Regions from separate parts of the Actinosynnema sp. NPDC050801 genome, predicted to be linked through region 2. Evidence: riboswitches for the same ligand, from Rfam matches in the RefSeq annotation. Region 2 holds a riboswitch; each other region holds the start of a gene.
The links. Region 2 has a riboswitch for cobalamin ahead of AB0K14_RS16420 (iron ABC transporter permease). Riboswitches for the same ligand answer to the same signal wherever they lie in the genome.
Positions count from the first base shown of each region.

Region 1: it holds a riboswitch for cobalamin, as region 2 does, so the genes downstream of both, cobN (cobaltochelatase subunit CobN) here and AB0K14_RS16420 (iron ABC transporter permease) in region 2, are expected to answer to the same signal.
Region 3: it holds a riboswitch for cobalamin, as region 2 does, so the genes downstream of both, AB0K14_RS05165 (CbtB-domain containing protein) here and AB0K14_RS16420 (iron ABC transporter permease) in region 2, are expected to answer to the same signal.
Region 4: it holds a riboswitch for cobalamin, as region 2 does, so the genes downstream of both, AB0K14_RS20075 (prenyltransferase/squalene oxidase repeat-containing protein) here and AB0K14_RS16420 (iron ABC transporter permease) in region 2, are expected to answer to the same signal.

Region 1 is NZ_JBFAQZ010000029.1:5,831-12,856, forward strand. Features, by position in the region: gene cobJ (precorrin-3B C(17)-methyltransferase) at 1-1,042, opposite strand, end outside; gene AB0K14_RS36455 (precorrin-8X methylmutase) at 1,039-1,665, opposite strand; gene AB0K14_RS36460 (hypothetical protein) at 1,662-2,711, opposite strand; cobalamin riboswitch at 2,719-2,852, shown strand; gene cobN (cobaltochelatase subunit CobN) at 2,886-6,452, shown strand; gene AB0K14_RS36470 (ABC transporter substrate-binding protein) at 7,024-7,026, shown strand, end outside.
Region 2 is NZ_JBFAQZ010000006.1:282,193-289,218, forward strand. Features, by position in the region: gene cimA (citramalate synthase) at 1-1,019, opposite strand, end outside; gene AB0K14_RS16410 (ABC transporter substrate-binding protein) at 1,210-2,193, opposite strand; gene AB0K14_RS16415 (heme ABC transporter ATP-binding protein) at 2,190-2,939, opposite strand; gene AB0K14_RS16420 (iron ABC transporter permease) at 2,954-4,036, opposite strand; cobalamin riboswitch at 4,129-4,255, opposite strand; gene AB0K14_RS16425 (3-isopropylmalate dehydrogenase) at 4,548-5,585, opposite strand; gene AB0K14_RS16430 (S8 family serine peptidase) at 5,813-7,026, opposite strand, start outside.
Region 3 is NZ_JBFAQZ010000002.1:66,140-73,165, forward strand. Features, by position in the region: gene AB0K14_RS05155 (HAD family phosphatase) at 1-606, shown strand, start outside; gene AB0K14_RS05160 (CbtA family protein) at 595-1,335, opposite strand; gene AB0K14_RS05165 (CbtB-domain containing protein) at 1,346-1,549, opposite strand; cobalamin riboswitch at 1,580-1,764, opposite strand; gene AB0K14_RS05170 ((2Fe-2S)-binding protein) at 1,819-2,484, opposite strand; gene AB0K14_RS05175 (LysE family transporter) at 2,503-3,432, shown strand; gene AB0K14_RS05180 (nucleotidyltransferase domain-containing protein) at 3,455-4,204, shown strand; gene AB0K14_RS05185 (GNAT family N-acetyltransferase) at 4,206-5,381, opposite strand; gene AB0K14_RS05190 (GNAT family protein) at 5,464-5,919, shown strand; gene AB0K14_RS05195 (phosphoribosyl-ATP diphosphatase) at 6,043-6,306, shown strand; gene AB0K14_RS05200 (antibiotic biosynthesis monooxygenase) at 6,303-6,590, shown strand; gene AB0K14_RS05205 (phosphoribosyltransferase family protein) at 6,575-7,026, opposite strand, start outside.
Region 4 is NZ_JBFAQZ010000008.1:172,424-179,449, forward strand. Features, by position in the region: gene AB0K14_RS20065 (CbiQ family ECF transporter T component) at 1-924, opposite strand, end outside; gene AB0K14_RS20070 (hypothetical protein) at 921-1,745, opposite strand; gene AB0K14_RS20075 (prenyltransferase/squalene oxidase repeat-containing protein) at 1,742-3,046, opposite strand; cobalamin riboswitch at 3,131-3,254, opposite strand; gene AB0K14_RS20080 (cytochrome P450) at 3,347-4,606, shown strand; gene AB0K14_RS20085 (S8 family peptidase) at 5,000-6,181, shown strand; gene AB0K14_RS20090 (hypothetical protein) at 6,349-6,591, shown strand; gene AB0K14_RS20095 (PEP/pyruvate-binding domain-containing protein) at 6,642-7,026, shown strand, end outside.

The DNA.
Region 1 (7,026 bases), on a different contig from region 2:
GCACCGGCACGTCCGAGAACTGCTCCTCGGTCGCCACCTCCAGCACCGCGCTGGCCATCGCGAACACGCCCGGGTCGCCGGACGACACCACCGCGACCCGCCGCCCGCGCTTGGCCAGGTCCAGCGCGAACGCGGCCCGTTCGGCCTCGACCTTGTTGTCGGAGGCGTGCCGCCGCTGCCGGGGGTTGACCGGCACCCGGTCCAGGTAGGTCACGTACCCCACCAGGTCGTCCGCCTCCGCCAAGGCGCGACGGGCCTGCGGCGTCAACCACTCCGGCCCGGCCGGACCGAGACCGACCACCACGACCCCGCCGTCGCCGTCCGAACGGGGAGGGGCGGGCCTGCTCGGCAGCAGCGCCAACGAGAAGTACGGCACGCCGTCGGCGTCCACTTCGGACAGCGGCGCGGTCCGCTGCGCCCCGGTCGTGGCCCGCTCCACGTACCAGGCCTCGTCCAACCGCCCCGCCCGCGCCAACGCCTCGCGCACCTGCGGGAACGTCCGGCCCAGCTTCATGATCGCCACCGGGTCGCCGCCGGCCAGGTGCTCCACCAGCGCGTCCGCGGACAACGTGCCCGGCAGCACGGTCAGCACCTCGTCGCGCTCCACCAGCGGCCGCCCGATCACCGCCGCGCCCGCGCTCACCGACGTCACCCCGGGCACGACCTCGGCCTCGTACCGGTGCGCCAACCGCTTGTGCAGGTGCATGTAGGAGCCGTAGAAGAACGGGTCGCCCGCCGCCAGCACCACGACCGTGCGGCCCGCGTCGAGGTGCGCGGCCAAGCGCGCCGCGCACTCCTCGTAGAACGCGTCGATCTCGCCCTGGTAGTCGTCGGAGTCCTCGGTCGTGACCGGGTAGACCAGCTGCTCCTCGACCTGACCGACGCGCAGGTACGGCGCGGCGATCCGGCGCGCCACGCTCCGCCCGTGCCGCGCGCTGTGGAACACGACCACGTCCGCCTCGCCGATCAGCCGCGCCGCCTTGACGGTCACCAGCTCCGGGTCGCCCGGCCCCACCCCGACCCCGTACAGCTTGCCCGTCATTCTTCCTCACTCGCGATCGCGTTGAGCGCCGCCGCGGTCATGGCGCTGCCGCCCCGACGACCGCGCACGACCAGGTACTCCAGTCCCAGAGCGTTGTCCGCCAACGCGTCCTTCGACTCGGCCGCGCCGATGAACCCGACGGGCACGCCGAGCACGGCCGCCGGCCGGGGCGCGCCGGCCGCGACCATGTCCAGCAGGTGGAACAACGCGGTCGGCGCGTTGCCGATGGCCACCACCGCGCCCTCCAGCCGGTCGCGCCACAGCTCCAACGCCGCCGCACTGCGCGTGTTGCCCAGCTCCGCCGCCAACCCCGGCACGCGCGGGTCGCCCAACGTGCACACGACCTCGTTGTCGGCGGGCAGCCGGCGGCGCGTGACGCCCGCCGCGACCATCTGCGCGTCGCAGAGGATCGGCGCACCCGCCAGCAGCGCGGCCCGCGCGTCGCGCACCACGTGTGGCGAGAAGTCGACGTCCGGGACCAGGTCGACCATCCCGCAGGCGTGGATCATGCGCACCACCACCCGGGACACGTCCGACGGGAACCGCGCCAGGTCGGCCTCGGCGCGGATGGTGGCGAAGGAACGGCGGTAGATCTCCGCGCCGTCCTTGACGTAGCTGGTCACCTGATCTCCTCGTACCCGTCGCCGGTCGCGACGAACTCCACCACGTCGCCGGCCGGCCGGCCGCACCGCCGGGCGCAACCGGACCAGTGCACGCGTCCCGGCGCGGTCCGGGTGTCGACCCACCGGGTGGCGTCGGCCCGCACGTCGGCCAGGGACTTCGCGCACCCCGGCCGCCCGGTGCACGCGCTCACCCCGTGCCACCGCGAGTCCGGCGACGTGAACAGGCCACTGGTATCGCTCCCGGCCGGCAGCACCACGCTGCGCCACGGCGTGAGCCGCACCGGCACGCCGGCGAGCAGCCGCGCGTCCCAGCGCCCCAACGGCACGCCGGCCACGACCACCGACCCGTGCACGCCCGGTGCGACGGGCATCACAGTCGGCTCGATCCGCGCGTCGCCCGGAACGCCCAGCGCGTCGGTGATCTTCCGCACACCGCCGTCCACTTCGGACAGCCGCCAGGCGTCGCCGCGGATCTCGCCGAACACGCGTGCGGCGGTCACCACGGCGTCCACTGGATCGGTCACGCGGAGCCCGGAATCCCGTCCTGCCAGGAACAACGCGTCGTCGACGAGCCCGACGTCACCCGACAGGCCGCTCACCGCGCCACCCACCGTGACCAGGAAACGCCCTGGCAGGGACGCCAGCCCGGGCACCGCGCGCAACGCCGCGTCGATCGCGTCGACCAACGCCTGGTTGTCCTCCAACGGCGCGGCGACGATGTTGCGCATCCGCTCGTGGGTCAGCGAGGGCAGCAGGCCGACGTCGCGCAACCGGGCGCCCAGCTCGTGCTCCGCGCCCGGCGCCAAGCCCCTGATCTGCACGTTCGCCCGCGAGGTGAGCTCCAGGAACCCGTCACCGAGTTCGAGGGCGGCGGTCCGCAGCACGTCGACCTGCGCCGCGCTCACCGTGCCGCCGGGTACCCGGACCCGGGCCAACCCGCCGTCGGCGGCCCGGTGCACGTCGACGGCACCGGGGCAGGCGTCCGGGTGGGTGCGGCCTGCCGACGTGGTCGCCTCCGCGGAGGGCGCATGGGGTGCCGTGGGCATGGACTGGATGCTAACTGCCGTTAGGGTGACCTCCGAACGGCGAAGCAGCAGGAGGAAGCCGGTGTGAATCCGGCGCGGTCCCGCCACTGTGACCGGGCGTGCCCCGGGAGTCAGGAACTCCGCTCGCCGTCCCCCACGACCGGGGCGAGGACCCCCGAGGGATGGAGCCCGCACGTGATCCTGCTGTTGTCGACCTCCGACACGGACCTGCTGTCCGCCCGTGCCAGTGGCGCGGACTACCGCCTGGCCAACCCCGCCCGCACCGCCGCGGACGACCTCCCGGCGCTGGTGGAGGGCGTCGACCTGGTGGTCGTGCGCATCCTCGGCGGTCGCCGGATGTGGGAGGAGGGCCTCGACCGGCTGCTCGCCTCGGGTCTGCCGGTGGTGGTGCTGGGCGGTGAGCAGAACCCCGACGCGCCGCTGATGGAGCTGTCGACCGTGCCGGGCGGTGTGTGCGCGGAGGCGCACGCGTACCTGGCGCACGGCGGCGCGGCGAACCTCGCCCAGCTGCACCACTTCCTGTCCGACACCGTGCTGCTCACCGGTCACGGCTTCGCGCCGCCCGAGCCGACGCCCACCTGGGGCCTGCTGGAGCGGGAGCAGGCCGGCGAGGGCCCGACCATCGCGGTCCTGTACTACCGGGCCCACCACGTGGCCGGCAACACGGCGTTCGTGCACGCGCTGTGCGACGCGATCGTGGCCAAGGGCGGCCGGCCGCTGCCGGTCTACTGCGCCTCCCTGCGCGCGGCCGACCCGGAACTGCTGGCCGAACTGGGCCGAGCGGACGCGCTGGTGGTCACCGTGTTGGCGGCGGGCGGCACCAAGCCCGCCGCCGCGGCCGCCGGTGGCGACGACGACGCGTGGGACGTGGGCGCGTTGGCGGCCCTGGACGTCCCGATCCTCCAGGCCCTGTGCTTGACCGGCAGCCGTGCCGCGTGGGACGAGAACGACGACGGACTGTCCCCTTTGGACACCGCGACCCAGGTGGCGATCCCCGAGTTCGACGGCCGGATCATCACCGTGCCGTTCTCGTTCAAGGAGGTCGACGAGGACGGCCTCACCGTCTACGTCGCCGACGAGGAGCGTGCGTCGCGGGTCGCGGGCATCGCCGTCCGCCACGGCAGGCTGCGGCACATCCCGCCGGCCGAACGACGGATCGCGGTCATGCTCTCGGCGTACCCGACCAAGCACTCCCGCATCGGCAACGCGGTCGGGCTGGACACCCCGGCCAGCGTGGTCCGGTTGCTCACCGCGATGAAGGACCACGGCTACGACATCGGCGACGAGCTGCCCGGCGTGGCGGACCTCGACGGCGACGCGTTGATCCACGCCCTCATCGCGGCCGGCGGCCAGGACGCCGACTGGTTGACCGAGGAGCAGCTCCAGGGCAACCCGGTCCGGCTTCCCGCCGCCCGCTACCGGGAGTGGTACACGACCCTTCCGGAGGACACCCGGCAGGAGATGGAGCAGCACTGGGGCGAAGCTCCCGGTGAGCTGTTCGTGGACCGGTCGAAGGACCCCGACGGCGAGATCGTCCTGGCCGCCCTGCGCTCGGGCAACGTCGTGGTCATGGTCCAGCCGCCCCGCGGCTTCGGCGAGAACCCGATCGCCATCTACCACGACCCCGACCTGCCGCCGAGCCACCACTACCTGGCCGCCTACCGCTGGCTGGAGGACGAGTTCGGCGCCGACGCCGTGGTGCACGTCGGCAAGCACGGCAACCTGGAGTGGCTGCCCGGCAAGACCGTCGGCATGTCGGCGGGCTGCGGCCCCGACGCCGCCCTGGGCGACCTGCCGCTGATCTACCCGTTCCTGGTCAACGACCCGGGCGAGGGCACCCAGGCCAAGCGGCGGGCGCACGCCACCCTGGTGGACCACCTCGTGCCGCCGATGGCCAGGGCCGACAGCTACGGCGACATCGCCCGGCTGGAGCAGCTGCTGGACGAGCACGGCAACATCGCCGCCATGGACCCGGCCAAGCTGCCGGCCATCCGGGCGCAGATCTGGACCCTCATCCAGGCCGCGAAGCTCGACCACGACCTCGGCCTGGACGACCGGCCGCACGACGCCGAGTTCGACGAGCTGATCCTGCACGTCGACGGCTGGCTGTGCGAGGTCAAGGACGTGCAGATCCGCGACGGCCTGCACGTCCTCGGCGCGGCGCCCACCGGCGGGACCAGGGTCAACCTCGTGCTGTCGATCCTCCAGGCCAAGCAGATGTGGGCGGGCCAGGTCGCGGCGCTGCCCGGCCTGCGCGAGGCGCTCGGCCTGGCCGAGAGCGCCAACGACCGGACCGCGACCGACCGGGTCGAACAACAGGCCCGCGCGCTCGTCCAAGCCATGGAAGACGCCAATTGGGATGTGAACGCGGCCCGCACCCTCACCGACGTCGAGGACGTCGCGCGGGTCCTGGAGTTCGCCGCGCTGGAGGTCGTGCCCCGGCTGGCGCGCACCACGGACGAGCTGACCAACGTCCTGCACGCCCTCGACGGCGGCTACGTACCGGCCGGTCCGAGCGGCTCGCCGCTGCGCGGCCTGGTCAACGTGCTGCCGACGGGCCGCAACTTCTACTCGGTCGACCCCAAGGCGGTGCCGTCCCGGCTGGCCTGGGAGACCGGCCAGGCCATGGCCGACTCGCTGCTGGAGCGCTACCGGTCCGAGACGGGGGAGTGGCCGCCGTCGGTCGGCCTGTCGGTCTGGGGCACCAGCGCCATGCGCACGGCCGGTGACGACGTCGCCGAGGTGCTCGCCCTGTTGGGCGTCCGGCCGCGGTGGGACGACCAGTCCCGGCGGGTGGTCGGTCTGGAAGTGATCCCGCTCGTCGAGCTGAACCGGCCCCGAATCGACGTCACGGTGCGCATCAGCGGCTTCTTCCGCGACGCATTCCCGCACGTAGTGGCACTGATCGATGACGCGGTGCGACTAGTGGCGAACCTGGACGAGTCGGCCGCGGACAACTACGTCCGGGCACACGCCCAAGCCGATCTCGCGCAGCACAACGACCCGCGAAGGTCGACAATGCGCATCTTCGGTAGCAAACCGGGCGCATACGGCGCCGGCCTGCTCCCGCTCATCGACAGCCGGAACTGGCGCGACGACGCCGATCTTGCCGAGGTGTACGCGGTGTGGGGCGGCTACGCCTACGGCCGCGAACTCGACGGAGTCGAAGCGCGGCCGGCCATGGAGAGCGCCTACAAGCGCATCGCGGTCGCGGCGAAGAACATCGACACCCGCGAACACGACATCGCCGATTCCGACGACTACTTCCAGTACCACGGCGGAATGATCGCCACCGTCCGCGCGCTGACCGGTAAAGCGCCCGCCGCTTATGTCGGCGACAGCACGCGGCCCGACGCGGTGCGGACCAGAACGCTGCACGAGGAGACGAACCGGATCTTCCGCGCCCGGGTGGTGAACCCGCGGTGGTTGGCCGCAATGCGCAAGCACGGTTATAAGGGGGCGTTCGAACTCGCCGCGACGGTGGACTACCTGTTCGGCTACGACGCCACCACCGGCGTGGTCGCGGACTGGATGTACGAGCAGCTCGCGGCCAGCTACGTGCTGGACCCGGTGAACCGCGAGTTCCTGGCGAAGTCGAACCCGTGGGCGCTGCACGGCATCTCCGAACGGCTCTTGGAGGCGGCGAACCGGGGTATGTGGGAGCACCCGGAGCCGGCGACGCTGGAAGCGCTCCAAGCGGCGTACCTGGAATCCGAAGGCGATCTCGAAGACGGCCGTTGAGCCGGGAATAAGGGGTACCCCTAAATTCCGGCGTCCCGTGTCGGCGGATCAGAGCGCCGCCGACAAAGGGTGGCACTTTCCGGTCCTGAATGGACGCCCGGTCGCGTGCCGGCGGGTCGACCGCGTGAGTCGACCCGCCCTCGCGCGCCACCCGGCGGGCCGACTCGCACCGCCCCGACCGCACGACTCGGCGTGCCCCGGCGCGCGACTCGCGCAGCAGTGGTGGGCGACTATCGCGCACATCCGGTGCAGACTGGTGGCGGGTGAGTGGGGGACACGACCGGTGAATTCTTCCGGGCCATCGGCTCGGGGATGAACCGAGCGTGTCCGACCGGTCTACGAACAGTGCCTGAACGGACCACTGAACACACCGCTAGCAGAATCGGTCCAGCAAGGCAAACGTCGCAACGTCGGTAACAGCGCGGACACGGGAGCTTGACACAACTCCGTGGCGCGAACCACACTCCCCCAAAACCTGGGAGCGCTCCCAGAACGTTCACCGCCGATCAACTGAGGAGTTCTCGTGCGCTACCGTCGAGCAGGCTTGGCCAAAGTCCTGGCCTGCACCGCAGTG
Region 2 (7,026 bases):
CCCGCCATCTCGGTGACCAGCACCCGCATGTCGTTGCCCACGGTGTCCGGATCGATGTGGTTGTACAGCTCCGGGTCCACCTTGATCGCGCTCGCGTGCAGCCCCGCCTTGTGGGCGAAGGCCGACGACCCGACGTAGGCCTGGTGGGTGTCGGGTGCGATGTTCGCGATCTCGGCCAACGCATGGGAGACCCGGGTGAGCTCGGCCAGCGATTCGTGCGGTAGCACCTGCAGGCCGAGCTTGGTCACGAGGTTCCCGACGACGGAGAACAGGTCCGCGTTGCCCGCTCGCTCGCCGTAGCCGTTCGCGGTGCACTGGACGTGGGTCGCCCCCGCCTGCACCGCGGCGATGGTGTTGGCCACCGCGCAGGACGTGTCGTCCTGGCAGTGGATGCCGACGCGGAAGCCCGTGCGGGCGACCACGTCGGCGACGGTCTCGGCCAGGCCCAGGGGCAGCTGGCCGCCGTTGGTGTCGCACAGCACGACGACGTCCGCGCCACCCTCCACAGCGGACTCCAGCACGCGCAGCGCGGTGTCCGGGTCGAACGCGAAGCCGTCGAAGAAGTGCTCGGCGTCGAGGAAGACCCGGCGGCCCTCGCCGACCAGGAACGCGACCGTGTCGCGGACCATCGCGCAGTTCTCCGCCACGTCGGTGCGCAGGGCCCGCTCGATGTGCCTGCGGTCCGACTTGGCGACCAGCGTCACGACCGGTGTCCGCGCCTCCAGCAGGGCCCTGACCTGCTTGTCCTCGTGCACCTTGACGCCCGCCTTGCGGGTGGAGCCGAACGCGACGAGCTGGGCGTGCTTGAGCGTGAGCTCCCCCTCGGCGGCCCTGGCGAAGAACTCGGTGTCCTTGGGCATGGCGCCCGGCCAGCCACCCTCGATGAAGCCGACGCCGAGCGAGTCGAGCAAGCGGGCGACGGCCAGCTTGTCGTTGACCGAGTAGGAGATGCCCTCGCGCTGGGCACCGTCCCGCAGGGTCGTGTCGAAGACGTGGAATGAATCACCGAGGGGGTTCACGAGGGGGCTCCTTGTGAGTCTTGGGAAAACAAAAAGACCCCCCGCAGGATGCGAGAGGTCGGCGCGCCGGGTGCTGGGAGGCAGCACTACCCGACGCGCTGGGAAATAATGACCACGGTGTGGAGAGCCACGTTGGCGATGGTGCCACAACCCGTCCGCGGATACCAAGCCACGGACGGGTCGTCCCACACTATGGGTGGAAGCTATCGGCCAAGAACCTGGCGAACGCCTCGATGGCGGCCGGGTTGCGCGGGCTCTCCACCAGTGCCGCGTACGGCAGCACGAAGAACCTCTTGGCCTTGATGGCGGGCACGTCGGCCAGCGGCGGGTAGGACTCCAGGAACGCCCGCTTCTCGTCCGGTGTGGTCGACTCCCCGTCGGCGTAGTCGTTGATCAGCACCACGTCCGGCGCCCGGTCCACGACGGCCTCCCAGCCGACCGTGGTCCAGCTGTCGTCGAGGTCGCCGAAGACGTTGTCGCCGCCCGCCCTGCCGATGATGTCGTGCGGCGCGGCGTTGCGGCCCGAGGTGAACGGCTGGTCGAGGCCGCTGTCGTAGAGGAACACCTTCGGGCGGTCGCCCTTGACGAGCTCCTCGGCGTCCGCGACCTGCTTGCGGTAGCCGGCGACGAGGGCCTCGGCCTTGTCCTGCACGCCGAAGATCCGGCCGAGGTTGAGCAGGTCGGTGTAGAGGGCGTCCAACGGCGGCATGATGCCGCGCTGCCCGCCCACGCCGTTCCGGCACGCCTCGGTGAGCTGGTAGGTGGCGATGCCGAGGTCGTCGAGGGCGTCGGGGGTGAAGCCGGTCGACTCCGAGAAGCCGTAGTTCCAGCCCGCGAACACGAGGTCGGCCTTGGCGCCCTGGACGAGTTCCTTGGTGATCTGCTCGCCGAGGTGCGGCACGCGTTCGAAGTCCGCCCGCCACGGCGAGGAGGCGACGTCGTTGGCGTGGGCGCCGCCGATGACGTAACCGGCCATCCGGTCGCCCAGGCCCAGCGCGAACATCAGCTCCGCGATGCCGGTGTCGTTGGTGACCACACGGGACGGTGTGCCGTAGGTGACCTGCTGCCCGCAGTTCGTGACGGTGACCGCGGCGGTGGTCGCCGTCGTGGCGATCCGCGCGCCGCAGCCCGTAGTGAGGACCAGGACCACGGCGAGCGCGACGAACTTCTTCACTCGATCTCCCTGTGTTCGAACAGCAGTTGCGGTACGCCGCTGGTGGGGTGGCGCACGACGTGGGCGCGGACGTGGAAGACCTCGTGCAGCACTTCGGGGGTGAGCACGTCCTCCGGCCTGCCGCTGCGCACCACCCGGCCGTGGTCGAGCACGTGCAGGCGGTCGCAGTAGGCGGCGGCGAGGTTGAGGTCGTGCAGGACCGCGAGGACGGTCACGTCCAGGCTGCGGACCAGCGCGAGCACCGCGAGCTGGTGGCTGATGTCGAGGTGGTTGGTGGGTTCGTCCAGCACGAGCACCTTCGGCTGCTGGGCGAGCGCGCGGGCGATGAGGACGCGTTGGCGCTCGCCGCCGGAGAGGCTGAGGAAGCCCCGGTCCGCGAGGTGCGCGGCGTCCACTCGGGACAGCGCGTCGGCGACCACCTCCCGGTCGCGTTGCGGAGTGCCCCGGTGCGGGAGGCGTCCCATACCGACGACCTCGGTGACGGTGAAGTCGAACTCGACGTGGCTGTCCTGGGTGAGCGCGGCGAGGTGCTCGGCGGTGTCGCGGACCTTCGTCGTGGCGAGGTCCCGGCCGCCGAGCCGCACCACTCCCCCGGACGGTCGCAGCGCCCGGTACACGCAGCGCAGCGTGGTGGACTTGCCGCTGCCGTTGGGGCCGACGATGCCGTGCACCTCGTTGGCGCCGGCGTGCAGGTCGATGCCGTGGAGGATGCCGTCGACGGTGACGCGGTCGAGTCGGACGTCCATATGGCGGCGGTCCATCAGCGGCCGCCGAACACGTAGCCGCGGCGGCGCATCAGCAGGATGAAGCACGGCACGCCCAGCGCGGCCGTGATGACGCCCAGCGGCAGTTCCTCGGGTGCGGCGAGCAGGCGTGCGGCGACGTCCACCCAGATGAGGAAGCAGGCGCCCGCCAGGGGTGCCACGGCCAGCACCTTGCGGTGGTCCGCGCCGACCGTGAGCCGGACCGCGTGCGGCAGCATGAGGCCGACGAACCCGACCGCGCCGCTGACCGCGACCAGCACGCCGGTCATGGCGGCGGTGACGCCGAACAGCGCCTTGCGGGTGCGGGAGACGTCGATGCCGAGGGTGGTCGCGGTCTCGTCGCCCATGGAGAGGGCGTTGAGGTGCTTGGCGCGGCTCTGGAGGTAGGCGACACCGGCCAGCACGACGGCGGCGGCGACGGGCAGTGCCGCCCACGTGACGCCGCCGAGGCTGCCCAGCAGCCAGAACATCGCGGCCCGTGCCGCCTCGCCGCGTGGTGACTGGAACACCAGCAGCATGGCCAGGGCGGAGAAGCCGTAGGCCATGGCGGTGCCGGTGAGCACGAGGCGCAACGGGGTCAGGTTGCGGCCGGCGACCACGTAGACCAGGGCCATCGCGGCGAGCGCGGCCAGGAACGCGGCCGTGGACAGGGCGTAGATGCCCAGTGAGGCGAACAGGCCGGTGGTCGCGACGGCGGTCGCGCCGACGCTCGCGCCGGAGGAGATGCCCAGCACGTACGGGTCGGCCAGGGCGTTGCGGACCATGGCCTGGATCGCGACGCCGACCGCGGACAGGCCCGCGCCGACGACGGCGGCGAGCAGGACGCGCGGCAGGCGGATGTCCCACACGATCCGGTAGGGGCCCGCCTCGGCGGCGTCGATCGTGCCGCCGGTGAGCGCGGCGGCCAGGAAGCGGAGGACGTCGCCGAACGGGATGCGCACCGGCCCCAGCGCCACACCGCAGACGACCGAGGCGGCGAGGACGGCGGTGAGGGCGAGGCAGAGGCCCGCGGTGGACGGGCGGCGCGGTGTCGGTGGTGCGGCGCGGTCGGTCGTGCGCCGACTGCTGGTGGAGGTCACCGGTCGCCTTTCGGACGGGTGGCCCAGACCGGCCACCCGCGCCCGCTCGTGGCAGGCCGGCGCACCCGTCCCGCAGACCACGGCAGGAGTTGGAGCAACTTCCCACCGCCCGCGGGTGATCGGGCTCGCCGAGCACGTGGCTCGACCTACCGTTGCGGGTCAGCGCCGGACTTCGACCGGACTTCCCCCACGGGCGGCACCGGCGACCCTACGGCCCGTGACGCGGTCAGGGCCACCACGACGAGGTCGTGGTGGCCCTGATCACGTGCTTTCGCCTGCGCGAGTCGAACACTCGCGTCCCGCGAGTCGAACACTCAGGTAGGCCGAGTTCAACGCTCAGGTGGTGGCACGCCGGTCCCGAGCGTTGAACTCACGGGTCCTGAGCGTTCGACTCGCGGGTCTTGAAGGTTCGACTCACGGGTCCTGAGCGTTCGACTCGCGGGTCTTGAAGGTTCGACTCGCGGGTCTTGAAGGTTCGACTCACGGGTCCTGAGCGTTCGACTCGCGTGGGTCAGCCGGTGCGGACGTTGGACGACACCAAGGCGGCCAGGCGGTCGCCCACCGCGTAGGTCGCGCCCGGCGACGAGTGGTCACGAGTCGCCAGATCGAACGCCACCGACGCTTCGATCCGCCGGGCCGCCTCGGACTCGCCGAGGTGGTCCAGCATCAGGGCGACGGAGAGGACCGCCGCGGTCGGGTCGGCGATGCCCTGGCCCGCGATGTCCGGCGCGCTGCCGTGCACCGGCTCGAACATGCTCGGGTTGCGCCGCGTCACGTCGAGGTTGCCCGACGCCGCCAGCCCGATGCCGCCGGTCACCGCCGCCGCCAGGTCGGTCAGGATGTCGCCGAACAGGTTGTCCGTCACGATCACGTCGTACCGGCCCGGGTCGGTGACCAGGTGGATCGTCGCCGCGTCCACGTGCTGGTAGGCCACCGTCACGTCCGGGTGCTGCAACGACACCTCCTCCACCACGCGCGACCACAACGAACCGGCGTGCGTGAGCACGTTGGTCTTGTGCACGAGCGTGAGGTGCTTGCGCGGCCGGTTCGCCGAACGGGCGAACGCGTCGCGCACCACCCGCTCCACGCCGAACGACGTGTTGATCGACACCTCGGTCGCGATCTCGTGCGGCGTGTCCTTGCGCAGGAGCCCGCCGTTGCCGGCGTACAGGCCCTCCGTGCCCTCGCGCACCACCACCATGTCGATCTCGGGCGGGTCGGCGATCGGGCTGCGCACGCCGGGGTAGAGCCGGGCCGGGCGCAGGTTCACGTGGTGGTCCAGTTCGAACCGGAGCCGGAGCAACAGGCCGCGTTCCAGGATCCCGCTCGGCACCGACGGGTCACCGACCGCGCCGAGCAGGATCGCGTCGTGCTGGCGGAGTTCCCCGAGCACGGACTCCGGCAGCAACTCACCTGTGGCGTGCCAGCGCGCCGCGCCGAGGTCGTAGCGGGTGATCTCAGCCGCTGGAACGACCTCACCGAGCACCTTCAGGGCCTCGGCGACGACCTCGGGCCCGATCCCGTCTCCTGGGATCACTGCGAGCCGCATCCACACACCTCCCAGGTATCAGTCCCAATGCGCGGGACTAGTTCTCATTGCGAAAGGCTACCGGTCCGAAGCGGTGAAACCGCACTCGGAACACCCCTCCGTGGCCATATCTCCCGGACTGCGGGACACCCGAACGGTTCTGTGCCCCCGTTCGGTCGTCACCCGATGTGCGTAAACGGCTCTGGCCGGCCGGGGCAACCCCGACCGGCCAGAGCGATGCACGACGATCAGGCCACTGAGCGCACGGCCGGGTTCAGCCGCGTCTGCGCCCGCACCCTCACCACGTCGGCCTTGTCGCCCGAGGCGTTGTGGTGGTGCAGGACCAGCAGGCTGTCCGCGCCGTCGGCCGCCGCGGCCGCCGAGTCGTGGTTGACGACCAGCGCGGTGGCCGGACGGGCCCGGTAGGACAGCGCCGGGTCACCGCCGCCCTGCACCCACATGCCCGGCTTGAGCGGGTCGAACGACAACGCGGTCGGGATCGAGTCGACCAGGCCGTCGGACGCGCCCGGTGCCACGTAGAACCCGGACACGCCGACCTGGTAGCTGATCCGCGAGGTGTCCGCCGACGCGTCGATGCCCAACGCGGACAGCAGCACCGGCAGGACCACCACGTTCGTGTCGAACACGTTGGTGTCCACGTCGCCGAACTGGCCGTTGACGCCCTGCAGGTCGACCGTGGCGCCCGTGTTCAGGTCCACCGTGGCCGCGACCAGGAGGTCGGTGTCGGTCAGCTTGGTCGCGTACACCTCGTAGTCGAACGCACCGTCACCGTTGGTGTCGATGTCGATGAACGGGATGGTGTTGCTGCCCAGGTTGTACCAGTTGCCCCAGGTGGCGATACCGAAGGCGAGCAGCGCGTTCTCCGGCGTGCCCTGCGCCTTGGCCAGCGGCGCGGTCGTGGCGGCGCCGACGTAGCGCAGGTCGCCGCCCTTGGCGGTGTTGTTCAGCACGCAGTTGTCGGTGACGTTGCGGCGGCAGTCCGGCAGCTGCGGCGAGGACGCCTGCAGCTCCAGCACGCTCACCAGGGACTGGTAGGCGCCCTGGTCGACGCCCCGACCGGTCAGGTTGAGCACGCCCTGGCCCTTGCCGTTGACCCGCACGCTGTTGGCCACGTTGATGTCGGCCACCGGCTTCGGCGCGGAGTACACCGGCACGCGGAGCGCCACCGCGGAACCGGCCTTCGGGGTGAGCACGACCCGGCCCGACGCGTCGGCCAGGTACTGGCGCGGCACGTCGAGGTGGTTGGCCTCGATGGTCGGGTCGACCGTCTTGCGCAGCGCGGTCGGGTCGTCGATCTTCAGCGCGACGGTGACCCGGGCGATGCCGCGCGGGCTGAGCCGCACGGTGCTCGCGGACAGCTCGTAGCGGACGCCGGGGATCTGCGTCAGCGCCTCGTAGCCCACGGTGTAGTCCACCCACTTGGTGGACTTGTTGACCACCT
Region 3 (7,026 bases), on a different contig from region 2:
CTGTGGGACATCCCGCTCAACGAGTTCGTGGAGAAGCTGGGCGGCACGCTGTCGCTCGCGACCAGGCAAGCCCTGGTGGGCTCCAGCACGGCCCGGACCATGGGCCTGCTGTTCGCCGAAGCGGGTGTCGAACCGACCGACGAGGACCTCGCCGACGGCGCGGCCTGGATCAGCCGGCGCACCGAGGAGCTGTTCCGGGCCGGCCTGCCCTGGCGTCCCGGCGCGGCCGCGGCGTTGCGCGCGGTCCGCGACTCGGGCGTGCCGATGGCGCTGGTCACCTCGACCGAACGGCGGCTGACCGAGGTCGCGCTGGACACCATCGGCCGCGACCTGTTCGACGTCACGGTGTGCGGTGACGAGGTCGACCGCCGCAACAAGCCGCTGCCCGACCCGTACCTCAAGGCCGCCCGACTGCTGGGCGTGGACCCCACCCGGTGCGTCGCCGTCGAGGACTCGCCGACCGGGGTGAACTCCGCCGCGGCCGCCGGCTGCACGGTGCTGGTGGTGCCGTGCGACGTGCCGGTCGAGCAGGGCGAGCGCCGCGTGTTCCGCGACTCCCTGGTGGGTGTCACGCTGGAGACGCTCGCCCCGCTGCTAGACCGCTGACCCCTGCTCCGCCCGGCGCGTGGCGGGGTCGACCAGCAGGCCGAACACCACACCGAGACCCAGCCACAGCGTCGCCGTCTCGGCGAGCGAGGCCAACCGGAAGTCCCACACCACGCCGGCCGGCATGTCGGCGGGCACGACATCCGGTGTCGCCGGGAACACCACCAGCAGCACGACCACCGCCGCCACCACGGCCGCCGCCACCGCGGTCCAGCGCACCGGACCGCCCAGGTTGCCCAGCCGGGACGCCAGGTGGCCTGCCCCGAACGCGACCAGCAACCCGGCCGCGATCAACCCCAGGTAGAGCACCGTGCGGTACTCCACCGTGCCCGGATCACCGACACCGGGCGGGTTGGCCGGGTACTTCACCGCGGGCAGCAACGCCGCCGCGCCGAACGCCGCCGCCGACAGCGCCACCGCCCGGACGAACGGCGCCTTGGCCGCGAACCAACGCCGCGACATCGCGTACGCGGTGGCGAACAGCGCGCCGACGGCGACGCCCACGACCACGGCGGCGAGCACACCGCCGACCACCTGCGTGCCCCGGCTGAACAACTCGCCGTGCCCGTGGTCCGAGCCCGGCTCCGCGGGACGTGCCCGTTCCACGGCCAGTGCCGCCCGGATCGGCGCCTCGACCACGAGCACGCCGACCAGGCCCGCGAGCAGCCCGGACACCGCGCCCGCGCCGACACCGCGCAGCAGCAACCCCCGGTAGGTGGGTGTTGTCACGTCGCCGCGCCTAGTGGCACGGAACGCCGAGCGCGTGGCGCCCGTCGTGGAAGAACTCGTGCACGGTCTCGGCGGCGTGGCCGAGCGCGATGCCGTTCTCCTGCAGGACCAGCCACGTCACGGTCAACGCGACCAGTGCGACGGCGTAGGCCCACTTGGGAACCGGGGTGACCCAGGGGTCGGTGAGAGCAGGGGTGTGCGCGGGGCTCGTCATGACGGCCTCCTCCATACCTCGTGGAAGGTCAACAACAACTCGTGCCGCAGCCGGTCTCCTGACTCCCGGATCGACGCCGTCCCCGCGTCTTCCCAGCCGCTCCACGCGACCAGTGACGTTCTCGGCGGGTTGGCTCCCCGGTCACAGTGGCGAGGACCGCGCCGGATTCACACCGGCTTCCCGTCCACTGCGGCGCTGCGAACCGTAGATGTCGATCGTGGGCCGGCACAACCGACCAGACGAGTTGTCGTGTTCCTCACGTGCGCGGGTCAGCGCCGCGGCGGGGTGGTTCGGGGCAGCGGGCAGTCACCGCAGGTGCCGCCGCCGTCGAGCCGGTAGTACAGGCAGCAGCTGCGCCGCCGGAACACCACCTCGCCCGGGAATGGGATGAACTCGCCCGTGCCCTTGAGCGGCGGGTCGGCGAACAGCTCGTCGGCCAACCCGGCGCAGTCGATCCCGCCGCGGTGGACCGTGCGCAACGCGCCCGCCATGGACGACCCCGCGTTGCCCCACAACAGGCCGCGCGCCACCGGCGTGACCGCGTGCACCGCCTCCACCACCGGCTCCAGCGACTCGGCCACGCCGATGCCCGCGAGCGGCTCCTTGAGCCGGACCTGGAGACCGTCGGGGCGGTAGCGCCACCACAGGTTGGCGGGACGGATGTCCGGCGCGACCCCGCCGACCGCGCGGGCGGCGACCACCGGGCTCAGCAGCCGTGCGGTGTAGCCGAGGAAGAACAGCGACGCGGCGACCCGCCGTTCACCGGTGCGGTACCGGTCGCCGATCCGGTCGAGGGCGTCGGGCAGGTCGGGGCCGTCGAGCAGCCGCGCGCCGTCGTGCCAGGTGTCGTCGGGCCGGCCGACGTCCAGGGCGAAGAACGGGCTGAGGCCGCGGATCTGCCGCAGGGTGGTGAGGACTCGGGCGAACTCGGACACGTGACCTAGTCTGCCGCCGTGGACGCACTGGGGTTGGGACTGGCCCTCGGCCTGGCCGCGAGCATCAGCCCCGGGCCGCTGTTGGTGCTGGTGGTGACGTCGGCGTTGCGCTCGGGTTGGCGGGCGGGCGCGCTGACCGCGTGCGCGCCGCTGCTGTCGGACGCCGTGGTGGTCGCCGTGACGCTGCTCCTGCTGGACCGCCTGCCCGCGCGGGCGCTGGGCGTGCTCGGGGTTGTGGGCGCGGTGTTCGTGGTGTGGAGCGGCGTGCAGACGGTCCGGGAGGCGCGGTCGGCCACCCTGGCCGCCGGCTCCGCGACCGGTGGACCCGCCGATGCCGCCGGTCCTGTCGAGACCGACCGTGCTGCCGGTACCACCGGGCCTGCCGATGCCGGCCGTGCTGCCGATGCCGCCGGTCTTGTCGAGACCGCCGGACCTGCCGGTGCCGCCCGTCCTGCCGGTGCCGCCGGACCTGCCGAGGCCGACCGTGCCGCCGATCCGCCCGTCGGCGAGCCTGCTTCCAGCGCGCCTGCTCAGGACGAGCCGGCTTCCGCCGGAACCGTTGTGCCGCAGGAAGACCGTGCTTCGCAGCCGTCCCCGCCCAGGGGACCCCTGTTTTCGATTCTACCGACGAGGTCCGACAAAACCGGCTCGCGCGCGCTCCGCCGAGCGGTCCTGGTGAACGTGCTCAGCCCGCACCCGTGGCTCGCCTGGGCGACCGCGCTCGGTCCGTTGACCATCACCACCTGGCGCGGATCGCCCGCCGCCGGCGCGGCGCTGCTGATCGGGTTCTACCTGACCCTCGTGGGCGGCAAGGTGGTGATCGCCCTCCTGGTCGCCCGCGGGCGACGACGCCTCGGCGACACCGGTTACCGGCGCGCACTCACCGGCGCGGGCGCGATGCTCGTGCTCGCCGGCGTGGTGATGGGGGTCGAGTTCGCGTCCCTCTGAACGCTCGGAGATCGTGTTCCCCATGACCGACGAAGCGTTCCTCGACCACGTCGCCGACCGGTTGGCGGCCCTGCCCGCCGTGCACGCGGTCACCCTCGGCGGCTCACGTGCCCAAGGCGCCCACACCCCGGACAGCGACTGGGACCTTGCCGTCTACTACCGGGGCGACTTCGACCCGGCCGACCTGCGCGCGCTCGGCTGGCCGGGCGAGGTCTCCGAGATCGGCGGTTGGGGCGGCGGCGTCTTCAACGGCGGCGCCTGGCTCACCGTCGACGGCCGGCGCGTGGACGTCCACTACCGAGACCTCGACGTGGTCGAGCACGAACTGGCCGAGGCCGAGCGGGGCCGCTTCCACTGGGAGCCGCTGATGTTCCACCTCGCCGGCATCCCCAGTTACGTGGTCGTGGCGGAGCTCGCGCTGAACCGGGTGCTGCGCGGCGACCTGCCCCGCCCGGCCTACCCGGAGGCGCTGCGGGTGGCGGCACCGCCGGTGTGGCACGAGAGGGCGGCCCTCACCCTGGGCTACGCCCGCACCGCCCACGCCCCGAACGGCCGGCTGGTCGAAGTCGCGGGCGCCCTGGCCACCGCCGCGCTGCAGACCGCACACGCCGTGCTCGCCGCGCGCGGTTACTGGACCACGAACGAGAAGCGGCTGTTGCAGCAGGCCGGACTGCGCGGTGTCGACGCCGTCGTGGCGGGGCTGCGGCCGGAGCCCGGTGCGCTGGCGCGGGCGATCACCGAGGCGGAGCGGCTGTTCCGGGCGGCGGCCTGACCTACGGCAGGTAGAACGTCATCAGGTCGCCGCGCACCGGCGGGAACAGGGTGTGCATCAGGTCCGCGTTCGGACCCGGGTACACATCCGGGTGCCGCGCGGTCAGGCCCCGCAGACCGTGCGGGCCGAACAGCAGCGACGCCAGCAGGTCCGGCGCCACGCCCGCGCCGCCCGCCGCGCCCGGCGCCTGCATCGTCCCGCCCGGCACGATCGACCCGACCTCGCCCGCCTTGAACGGCAGCCGCACGTGCGACCCGTAGAACGAGACGACCGCCTCGCCCTCCCGGTCGGCGAAACCGCCGTCCACCAACCGCCGGCCGAACACCGGCCGCAGGTGCTCCAGCAACGCGACGGGGTCGCCGATCCGCACGTAGTACGAGGCCGCCTCCTCCGCCGCCGGCCCGAGGAACGGCTCCAGCGCCTCGCCCGCGACGGTGCCCGGCCGCTCGGTCAGCTCGGTGGCCTCGGTCAACGCGAGCAGCGCGTGCGCCGCCGCCTCGTCCACGGCCGCCACCTCGCACAGCCGCACGCCCTCCTCCGGCGGGGTGGTGCGACCGGTGGCGACCGGCACGCCGTCCCGCTCCACCAGCCACTCCGTGCTGCCGTCACGGGCCACCAACCACCGCCACAGACCGGGGGAGTGCGGCATCCGCAGGTCGGCGCGGGCCTGCTCGGCGTCCTGCAAGCGGGCCATCGCCGGGATGTCGTCGGTGGTCGCCTCGCGCAGCGCGTACCCGCCAGCGTCGGGACGCCCCGTGACCGGTCGGGTGGCCGAGATCGGGATCGCGTAGGTGTAGCCGAACACGCGGTAGAAGTAGGGGATGCCGAGCATGACGTTCACCAGCCGGCCGCGTGCGACGGACCGCTCGTGGGCCCAACCCATGAGCGCCCGCACCAACCCCCGGCCCTCGTAGGCGCGGTCGGTGGCGACCAGTTCCACCTGGCCCGCCGGGATCTCCACCCCGTCGAGCACCAGCGTCTCGTCCAGCAGGGTCGCGGTGGACACGACCTTGTCGCCGTCCACGACGACCGCGCACGCCTCCCAGCCCGCGTCCGGGTCCTCGACCACCAGGCGGTGGTCGACCGCGTCCGCCGGTTCACCGCGCTCGACCAGCAGCGCGCCGATCTGGTCGAGGTCTTCCGGGCGCGCGGCCCGCAGCACCAACCCCTCGGTCATCGGTGCAGTGTGTCGCTGCACCCGCGGTGGCGCCATCGGATTTTCGGTGGCGGTCGCGGGCCTTCCCACGCAGAATCCGCGCATGCCGTGGCTTCCCGCTGACTACGCCCACCCGACCCTCGTGCCGCTCGACGGCGAACACCACCTCCGGCCGATCCGCGAGTCCGATGTGGACATCGACTACCCGGCCGTGATGGGTTCGCGGGAACGGCTGTGGTCGCGGTACGGGGAGAAGTGGGGTTGGCCGCCCGCGCACATGACCCACGAACAGGACCGCGTCGACCTGGCCCGGCACGAACGCGAGCAGGACGCGCACGAGTCGTTCAACTACGCGCTCTTCAACGCCGACGAGACCGAGCTGCTCGGGTGCGTCTACATCGACCCCGTCGACGATCCCGGGCGTGCCGACGACGCGCAGATCTCGTGGTGGGTCGTGGACGAGCACGCGGGCACCGACCTGGAGCGCGCGCTGGACGCGTTCGTGCCGAGGTGGATCGCCGAGGCGTGGCCGTTCGGCAGCCCGCACTACGGGATCTGATGGTCGCACGGTGACCTCGTCGGGCTGTCCGACCACTCCGGCGGCGGACCTTCCCCGGCGCGTCCGTCGCGATGCCCGACCTGGGTTCCTGCGGCCGTTCGGGGGATGGGAGGATCAGACCCCGTGAAGACCTTCGACGAGCTGTTCGCCGAGCTGAGCGAACGCGCACGCACCCGCCCTGAGGGCTCCGCCACCGCCGCGGCTCTGGAGGCCGGGGTGCACGCGCAGGGCAAGAAGGTGCTGGAGGAGGCCGGCGAGGTCTGGATCGCCGCGGAGCACGAGTCGGACGAGCGCCTGGCCGAAGAGGTCTCCCAGCTGCTGTACCGCGTGCAGGTGCTGATGCTCGGCCGCGGGCTGACCCTCGAAGACGTGTACAAGCACCTGTGATCCTGGAGGTCGCCGCGCTCGACGTCCGCCCCGGTCTGGAGGCGGACTTCGAGCGGGCGTTCGGGCAGGCGCGCACGCTCATCGCGCAATCGCCCGGGTTCGTCTCGCTGGACCTGCGGCGATCGGTCGAGCAGCCGTCCCGGTACCTGCTGCTGGTGGGCTGGGAGAAGCTGGAGGACCACACGGTCGGCTTCCGGCAGGGACCGCTGTACCCGCGGTGGAAGGCGTTGCTGCACCACTTCTACGACCCGTTCCCGACCGTCGAGCACTACCGCGAGGTCTGACCGCGCAGCAGGTCGACCACCTGGTCGTCGGTGGTCTGGTCGAAGTGCCCGTAGAACCGACCGACCGCCCGGAAGTCGGTGCGCGGGTGCGGGCAGACCACCAGGTCGGCGTCCGCGCCCAGGGCGCGCACCGAGTCCGCCGCGCCCACCGGCACCGCGAGCACCAGGCGGCGCGGGTGCTGTCCGCGGGCCTCGTGCAGCGCGGCGCGGGCGGTGACGCCGGTGGCCAGGCCGTCGTCCACGACCAGCACGTCCCGGTCCGCCAGCCGCACCGGCCCGTCGCGGTACAGCTCCAGCCGCCGTCGTGCCTCACGTCGTTCGGCCGCGCACGTCTCGGCCAGGTCCTCCGGGGTGAGGCCGAGCATGTTCAGCGCGTCGTGGTCGAAGATGGGCTCGCCCTCGGCGGTGACCGCGCCGATGCCGTACTCGGGGTGAC
Region 4 (7,026 bases), on a different contig from region 2:
CGCCAGGAACGTCGCCAGCATCGCGACCAGGCCGGACGCGACGATCAGCAGCTCGCGCGGACCCCACCGGTCCGGTCGGTACCGGCTGCGCCGCACCCGCCGCGAACCGGTCCACAGGCCCGCGACCGCCAGCACCGAGCCCGCGGCCAGCACCGGCGTCGCCACCGCGCCCGGCGTGCTGCCGCCGAGCAGCCCGAACGCCCCGACGCACAGCCCGACCAGCCCACCGAGCACCAGCACGCCGGTCACCACCCTGGTCCGCCTCGGCAACCCCGCCGCCCGGCCGTACCCGCGCGAGTCCATCGCCGCGGCCAACTCCAGGGACCGCTCGAACGCGTCCTCCAGCACCGGCACCATCAGCACCCGCATCGCCTTCACCCCGCGCACCGCGTCACCCCGCAACGCCCTGGCCCGGCGCACCGAGCGCGCGCTGGCCACCAGTTGCGGTGCCACCGTCAACGCCACCACCACCGCCACGCTCACCTCGTACAACGCGGCCGGCAGCGACCGCAGCAGCCGCTTGGCGTTGGCCAGCGCGTTCGCCGCGCCCACGCAGCACAGCAACGTCGCCAGCTGGAGCCCTTGGTACAGCGCGAAAGCGAGCCCTTCCGCGCTGACCGGTCCGCCCAGCCGGATGCCCTTCATCCACTCCGGCAACGGGATCTCGGGCAACGTCACCAGCACCGTCGGCCCGCCGACCCCGCCGAGCAGCACGTGCAGCACCACGCGGATGGCGATCACCACGAGGGCGAACTTGAGGAACACGCCGTAGGCGCTCGCCCACGGCGTGTCCTCGCGGCACGACACGGCCACGTACCCGGCGACCGCGATCACCAACGCCAGCAGCAGCGGGTTGGTGGTGCGGCTGGCGACGGCGGCCAGGCACAACGCCCACAGCCACCAGGCGCCGGGGTGCAGCCTCACTCCGCCGCCTTGGCGCGCCGTCGCGCGGTGGCGATGCCCAGGCCGGCCAGCGCGGCGATCACCGCGATCCCGACCACCAGCCCGACCGTGCCGCCGGACGACGTGTCGGCCGTCGGCCGCACCGCCACCGCGGTCGGGCTCGACGAGCCGGCCGTGGAGGTCGACCCGGGCGTGGTGCTGCCCGCCGACGTCCCGGAAGAGGACGGCGCGGTCGTGGTCGCCCCGGTCGCCTCGGTCGTCGTGGTCGGTGCGGCGGTCTGCGACTGCCGGGTGGGCTGCTGCGCCGGTTGACCGGGCTGGGGTTGCGGCGCCGGTGGCACGGGCCCGCCCGGCTCGGGCGCGGGGGGTTGCGGCGCCGGCCGGGTCGGTTCCGGCGCGGGCGCCGGTGGCGCGATGCCCGGCTGTTCGCCCGCGCCGAACGACCAGCCCTCGACGCTGCCCGGCGCGGGGTCGTGCGCGCTCGCGCTCGTGCCGCTGTAGACCCACGACCCGCCGGGTTGACCGTGCCAGTAGCCCCAGTACGCCGTGGGCGGCGAGGCGGCGACGCACGGGTCGCTGCCCGGCCGGCCGTTGATCCGGCACACGAAGCCCGGCTGCCGCGCCGCGAACGTGTAGCCGAACCCGGCGCCGCTCAGCGCGGCCGTGCCCGAGGCCGGGTCACCCGGCGCGCAGCCCGTCTGCACGCCGCCGCCCAGCGAGCGGAAGTCCACGACCACCGTGACGCCCGCGCAGTCCGCCGCGCGGGCGGTCACCGGTGCGTTCAGCATCGCGAGCCCCATGACGGCCAACGCCGTCGGCACGCGCCGCCACCGGCTCGTCACCTGCGTGCGCCCGCGTACCGCTTGCGCGCCAGCACGACCGCGAGCACGCCGCCCACCAGCAGCAACACGCCGATCCACAGCGTCGGGCCGACGGCCGCGCCGGTGCGGGCCAGGGTGCCGCGGTTGGCGACCACGGCCACCGCCGCGGTCGTGGTGGTCGTGGTGGCGGCGGTCGTCCCGGTGGTGGAGGTGGTGGTCGTCGTGGCCGTCGTCGTAGTCGAGGTGGTCGTCGTGGACGAACTCGGGGAGGTCGTGGTGGCCGAGCAGTCGAGCACCGGCGCGCCCGGTTCGCCGCCCTCGGCGGTCAGGTCCGCGAAACCGACGCCGACCAGCCCGAGCACGCCCTGGGCGCTCGCCCGCAGCGACGTGGACTGCGTGAAGCCCGCCTTGTCGAACGCGATCGCGCCCTGGTCGGCCGCCGGAGCCGTGCAACCGACCTGCAACGACCTCAGGAACTTCGCCGCCAGGTCCGCGGCGGCGGTGCGGCCGCCCGCGCGCAGTGCCTGCGCCGCGAGTCCGGTGCTGTTGGCGTTGCCCTCGTCGGTCCTGCCCTCGTCGCGGAACCCGCCGCCGGGGTGCTGCACGCCGGTCAGCCAGTCCAGCGCCCTGCCCGCCTCGGCCGTCCGGTCTACCGCGAGCAACGCCTGCGCGACCATCGCCGTGGCGTCCACGTGGGACGCGCAGGTCGCGGCCTCCAGGACCAGCGGGAACCCGCCGTCCGGGCACTGGGCGCCGACGAGGTAGTCGACGGCGGCCTTCGGCGCGCCCTCCCAGCGGTCCAGCGCGAGCACCGCGAAGGCCTGGGTGAAGCCGTTGGAGTAGTCGCCGTCCTGCGACTTGTCCTTGAACCGGCCGGACGGCGCCTGCAGCGCGGTGAGACCCGTGATCAGGTCGACGCCGCCGAAGTCTGTCGGGTCCTGGCCGCGCACCTGCGCCGCCAGCGCCAGCTTGGCGTGCGCGCCCGCGAAGGACTGGGCGGCGTCGCCGAAGTGCAGGTAGTTGTCGATCACCTCGGGCTCGGCGACCCAGGCGGCGGCCCGGTCCGCGCTGTCGGACGCGACGCCGGCCGCGGTGAAGGCGAACAGCGCGTCCAGCGTGAGGCCCTGGTCGGGGTAGGCGACGCCCTCGAACACGATCTCGAAGTGGTCGCCGTCGACGAGTTGCCGGGCGAGCCACCCGGCGGCGGCGTCGCTCACGTCGGCCGTCGGCACGGCCGGCGCCTCACCCCGGGCGGCGGGAGCCGACGCGAGCGCGGCGACAGCGGCGGTGGCGATGACGGCGGCGGTCCGTCTCAACGACATGTTCGGCCTTTCCGAGGCGTGGGCGGACCCCGGACAGCCGTGATCGACTTCCCCCGGGCTCCGACCCGTTGACCTCGACGGTGTCAGGAGCGTGGCACGCGCGACGGGTGTTCGGGCTCGTCCCGGGTGGGACCTACCGTTGCGGGTCAGCGCCGGATTTCGACCGGCTTCCCCCGTTTCACGCGCGATTGCCGATCGTCTGTCACGGGCCATGGCGTGTCAATCCGCCTCTAGCGCGATGCTGCTCACCCCTACGTACGGTTACCGTCGGTCATTCGACCTGGGGAAGAGGGGTGTTCGATGACGACTCTGGCGTCCGTGCGCGACGGCTTGGTGGCGTGGGTCGCACGGCGTTCGGCGACGCGGTGGGTGCTGGGCAAGATCGGTTCGCGGGCGTTTGCGCTGCTCCCGGACCGTGCGCTGGTTCCGCTGAAGCGGGACGGGGTGGTGCCGGTCGCCGAGCTGGAGCGGATGCGGGAGGCCGGCGCGGTGCATCGGATCCCGGTGCCGTTCGGCTTGCGCGTGTGGTTGGTCACCGGTCAGGACGAAGCCAAGAAGGTGCTTTCCGACACAGGTGCGTTCAGCAACGACTACGCCCGGCTCGGCGCCGCGGTCGGTCGGGTCGAGCAGTCGCCCGGCGGTCTCGGCTTCGCCGACCCGCCCGACCACACCCGGCTGCGCAAGCTGCTCACGCCGGAGTTCACCATGCGCAGGCTGTCACGGCTGGTGCCGCGCATCGACGCGATCGTCACCGAGCGGCTGGACGCCATGGAGGCCGCCGACGGGCCGGTCGACCTGGTCGAGGAGTTCGCGCTGCCGATCCCGTCGCTGACGATCTGCGAGCTGCTGGGCGTGCCCTATGAGGACCGCGACCGGTTCCAGGAGCTCGCGGCGGCGCGGTTCGACCTGTTCGGCAACGCGGGGCAGGCCTTGGGCGCGATCTCCGAGTCGCTGTCCTACATGGAGGAGATCGTGCGCCGCGAGCGCCGGTCGCCGGGTGACGGGCTGATCGGTTCGATCATCCGCCAGCACGGCGACGACGTGAGCGACGTCGAGCTGGCCGGTCTGGCCGACGGCGTGCTGACCGGGGGGTTCGACACGACGGCGTCGATGCTCGCGCTGGGCGCGATCGTGCTGCTGAAGGACGACGCCGCGCGTGCGGCGATGCGTGACGACGACGCGGCCGCCGCGCCGATGGTCGAGGAGCTGCTGCGGCACCTGAGCGTGGTGCAGGTGGCGTTCCCGCGGTTCGCCCGGCACCCGTTGCTGGTCGGCGACCAGCAGATCGAGGAGGGGGACGTCGTCGTGGTGTCGCTGTCGGCGGCCAACCGCGAGGACGTGTCCGACTTCGACCCGAGCCGCCCGACGTCGTCGCACCTGGCGTTCGGGCACGGCGCGCACCGCTGCGTGGGCGCGGAGCTGGCGCGGCTGGAGCTGCGCGCCGCGTACCCGGCCCTCCTGCGCCGGTTCCCCCGGCTGCGCCTGGCCGACGAGCGGCCCGCGTTCCGCACCGCGTCGATCGTCCACGGTGTCGACTCGCTGCTCGTGCACACGCGCTGAGCGTCGGTGCCGGACGCGCTGAGCGTCGAACCGCGCTGAGCATCGAACCGCGCTGGGCGTGGAACCGGGCTGAGCGTCGAACTCGGGTGCGCCGGACGTAGGACTCTCGCGTGCTGGACGTAGGACTCTCGCGAGAGTCCTACGTCCAGCACCCGTGTGTCGCACTGCGCCGGTCGGCACCCGCCTAGCGCCCACCCGAGCGAACCGGGCGTTACCAGTTGTCCGTTATGTCCACCGTGCGTGACGGGCCGGGCGGCCGTTCGGCCGACCTCCGTTGACCATGGCATAACCGCTGGTCAGGCTGCTGGTCTGAATCACGGACGAGTGAGAAGTCGACTCCGTCAACCCTGCGTCGGAGCGCACTCGTCCGGGTTCACCCGAAGGAGCCAACCCGTGCGTCCTCTCCACCGAACACTCGCCGTCCTGGCCGCCGCGACCACCGTCGTCGGGCTCACCACCGGTGCCGCCGCGGCCGAGTCCCCGCACCAGGCGGACATCGTCCTCGCGACGGCGTCCGCGACCGTCCACCCGGTCAAGGACTCCTACATCGTGCTGCTGGACCCGTCCGCGCGCAGCGGTGCGAGCGTGGCCGCGACGGCCGGTGTCACACCGACCCACGTCTGGAACGCCGCGCTCAACGGGTTCGCCGCCAAGCTGACCCCCGCGCAGCTGCGCAAGCTCAGCCGCGACCCGGCGGTCACCACGATCGAACAGGACGTGCTGGTCACCGACGCGCTCGACGCCACCCAGGCCAACCCGCCGTCGTGGGGCATCGACCGGGTCGACCAGCGCAACCTGCCGCTGTCCAAGTCCTACACCTACGCCTACACCGGCGCGGGCGTCCACGCCTACATCATCGACACCGGCATCACGCCGGGCCACGCGGACTACGGCGGCCGGGCCACGTTCGACTACAACGGCTACGACACCAACAACACCGACTGCCACGGCCACGGCACGCACGTCGCCGGCACGATCGGCTCCGCCACCTACGGCATCGCCAAGGGCGTGCGGCTGCACGGCGTGAAGATGATGAGCTGCTCCGGCAGCGCGACCACCACCTCGGCGCTCAACGCGATCAACTGGGTGACGGCCAACCACACCAAGCCGGCCGTGGCGAACACGTCGTGGAACTTCACCGCGTCGGCCGGCCTGGAGACCGCGATCCGCAACATGATCGCCGCGGGCGTCTTCCTGGCCACCTCGGCGGGCAACACCGGCGGCAACTCGTGCGACCGCCTGCCGCGCAAGGTGGAGACGGCCAGCGTGGTGGCGTCCTCCACCAGCACCGACGCCCGTTCGTCCTCCTCCAGCACGGGCGCGTGCGTCGACATCTACGCGCCGGGCAACGCCATCGTCTCGACCGTGCGCACCGGCGGCTCGGGCACGATGAGCGGAACGTCGATGGCGACGCCGCACGTCGCGGGCGTGGCCGCGCTCTACAAGCAGCGGTTCGGCGACCAGCCGTCGGCCACCGTGCACAACTGGCTGAACTCCAGCGCCACGCCGAACGTCGTCAGCGGCGGCGGCACCGGCGGCACGGTCAACCGCCTGCTGTTCACCAACGGCCTGTGACCGCCCCCGGCGCGCGGGGATCACCCCACCCGCGCGCCGGGAACCTACTGGCTTCCGCGCCCGCTGCGCTGATCGGTGCTCGGGTTCACCCGGATCGGCGCGGTAACACGAGGCCGCGTGGAGCGACCTCGTTGGTACATCCCGTCGTCTTGCGGAAGTGATGGGTGATGAGGTCGCCCCAGCTGGTGCTGGTCGCGGGCGCACTCCTCACGGTGACCGCGGCTTCTTGCGGGCTGCGACAGCAGGAGCCCACGCCACCCGTCACCGCGGCCACCCGGCCCACGGTCGACTCGACGCCCACCCTGTCGTCCCCTCGACCCGAACCTCCTGTCGCCGCGCCGGCCGTGTCGAAGCCGACACCGCCGGTGGTGCCGCGGTGCGAAGCGCTCGGCGACCCGCGGACGGCGTGACGATCGCCGCACGTGATCGGCCCGTCGCCGGTCGGTGCAAGGATCGGGGGATGGGAACCACCGCGCTGGTGCTGCCGCTCGCCGATCCCGACGCCGACCTGGAGACCGTCGGCGGGAAGGGTGCCTCGCTGGCCAGGCTCGCCGCGGCGGGTCTGCCCGTGCCGGACGGCTTCCACCTGACCACGCACGCCTACCGCCGGTTCACCGCCGGTCTCGACCTGGAGCTCCGCGCGGGGCAGGCGGACGCGGCCGCCGCGATCGCCGCCGCCTTCGAACGCCGCGACGTGCCCGACGACATCGCCGAGGCCATCCGTGCGGCCCTGCCTCCCGGGCCGGTCGCGGTGCGGTCGTCGGCGACCGCCGAGGACCTGCCGGACCTGTCGTTCGCCGGCCAGCACGACACGTTCCTCGACGTGTCCGGTGACGACGTGCTCG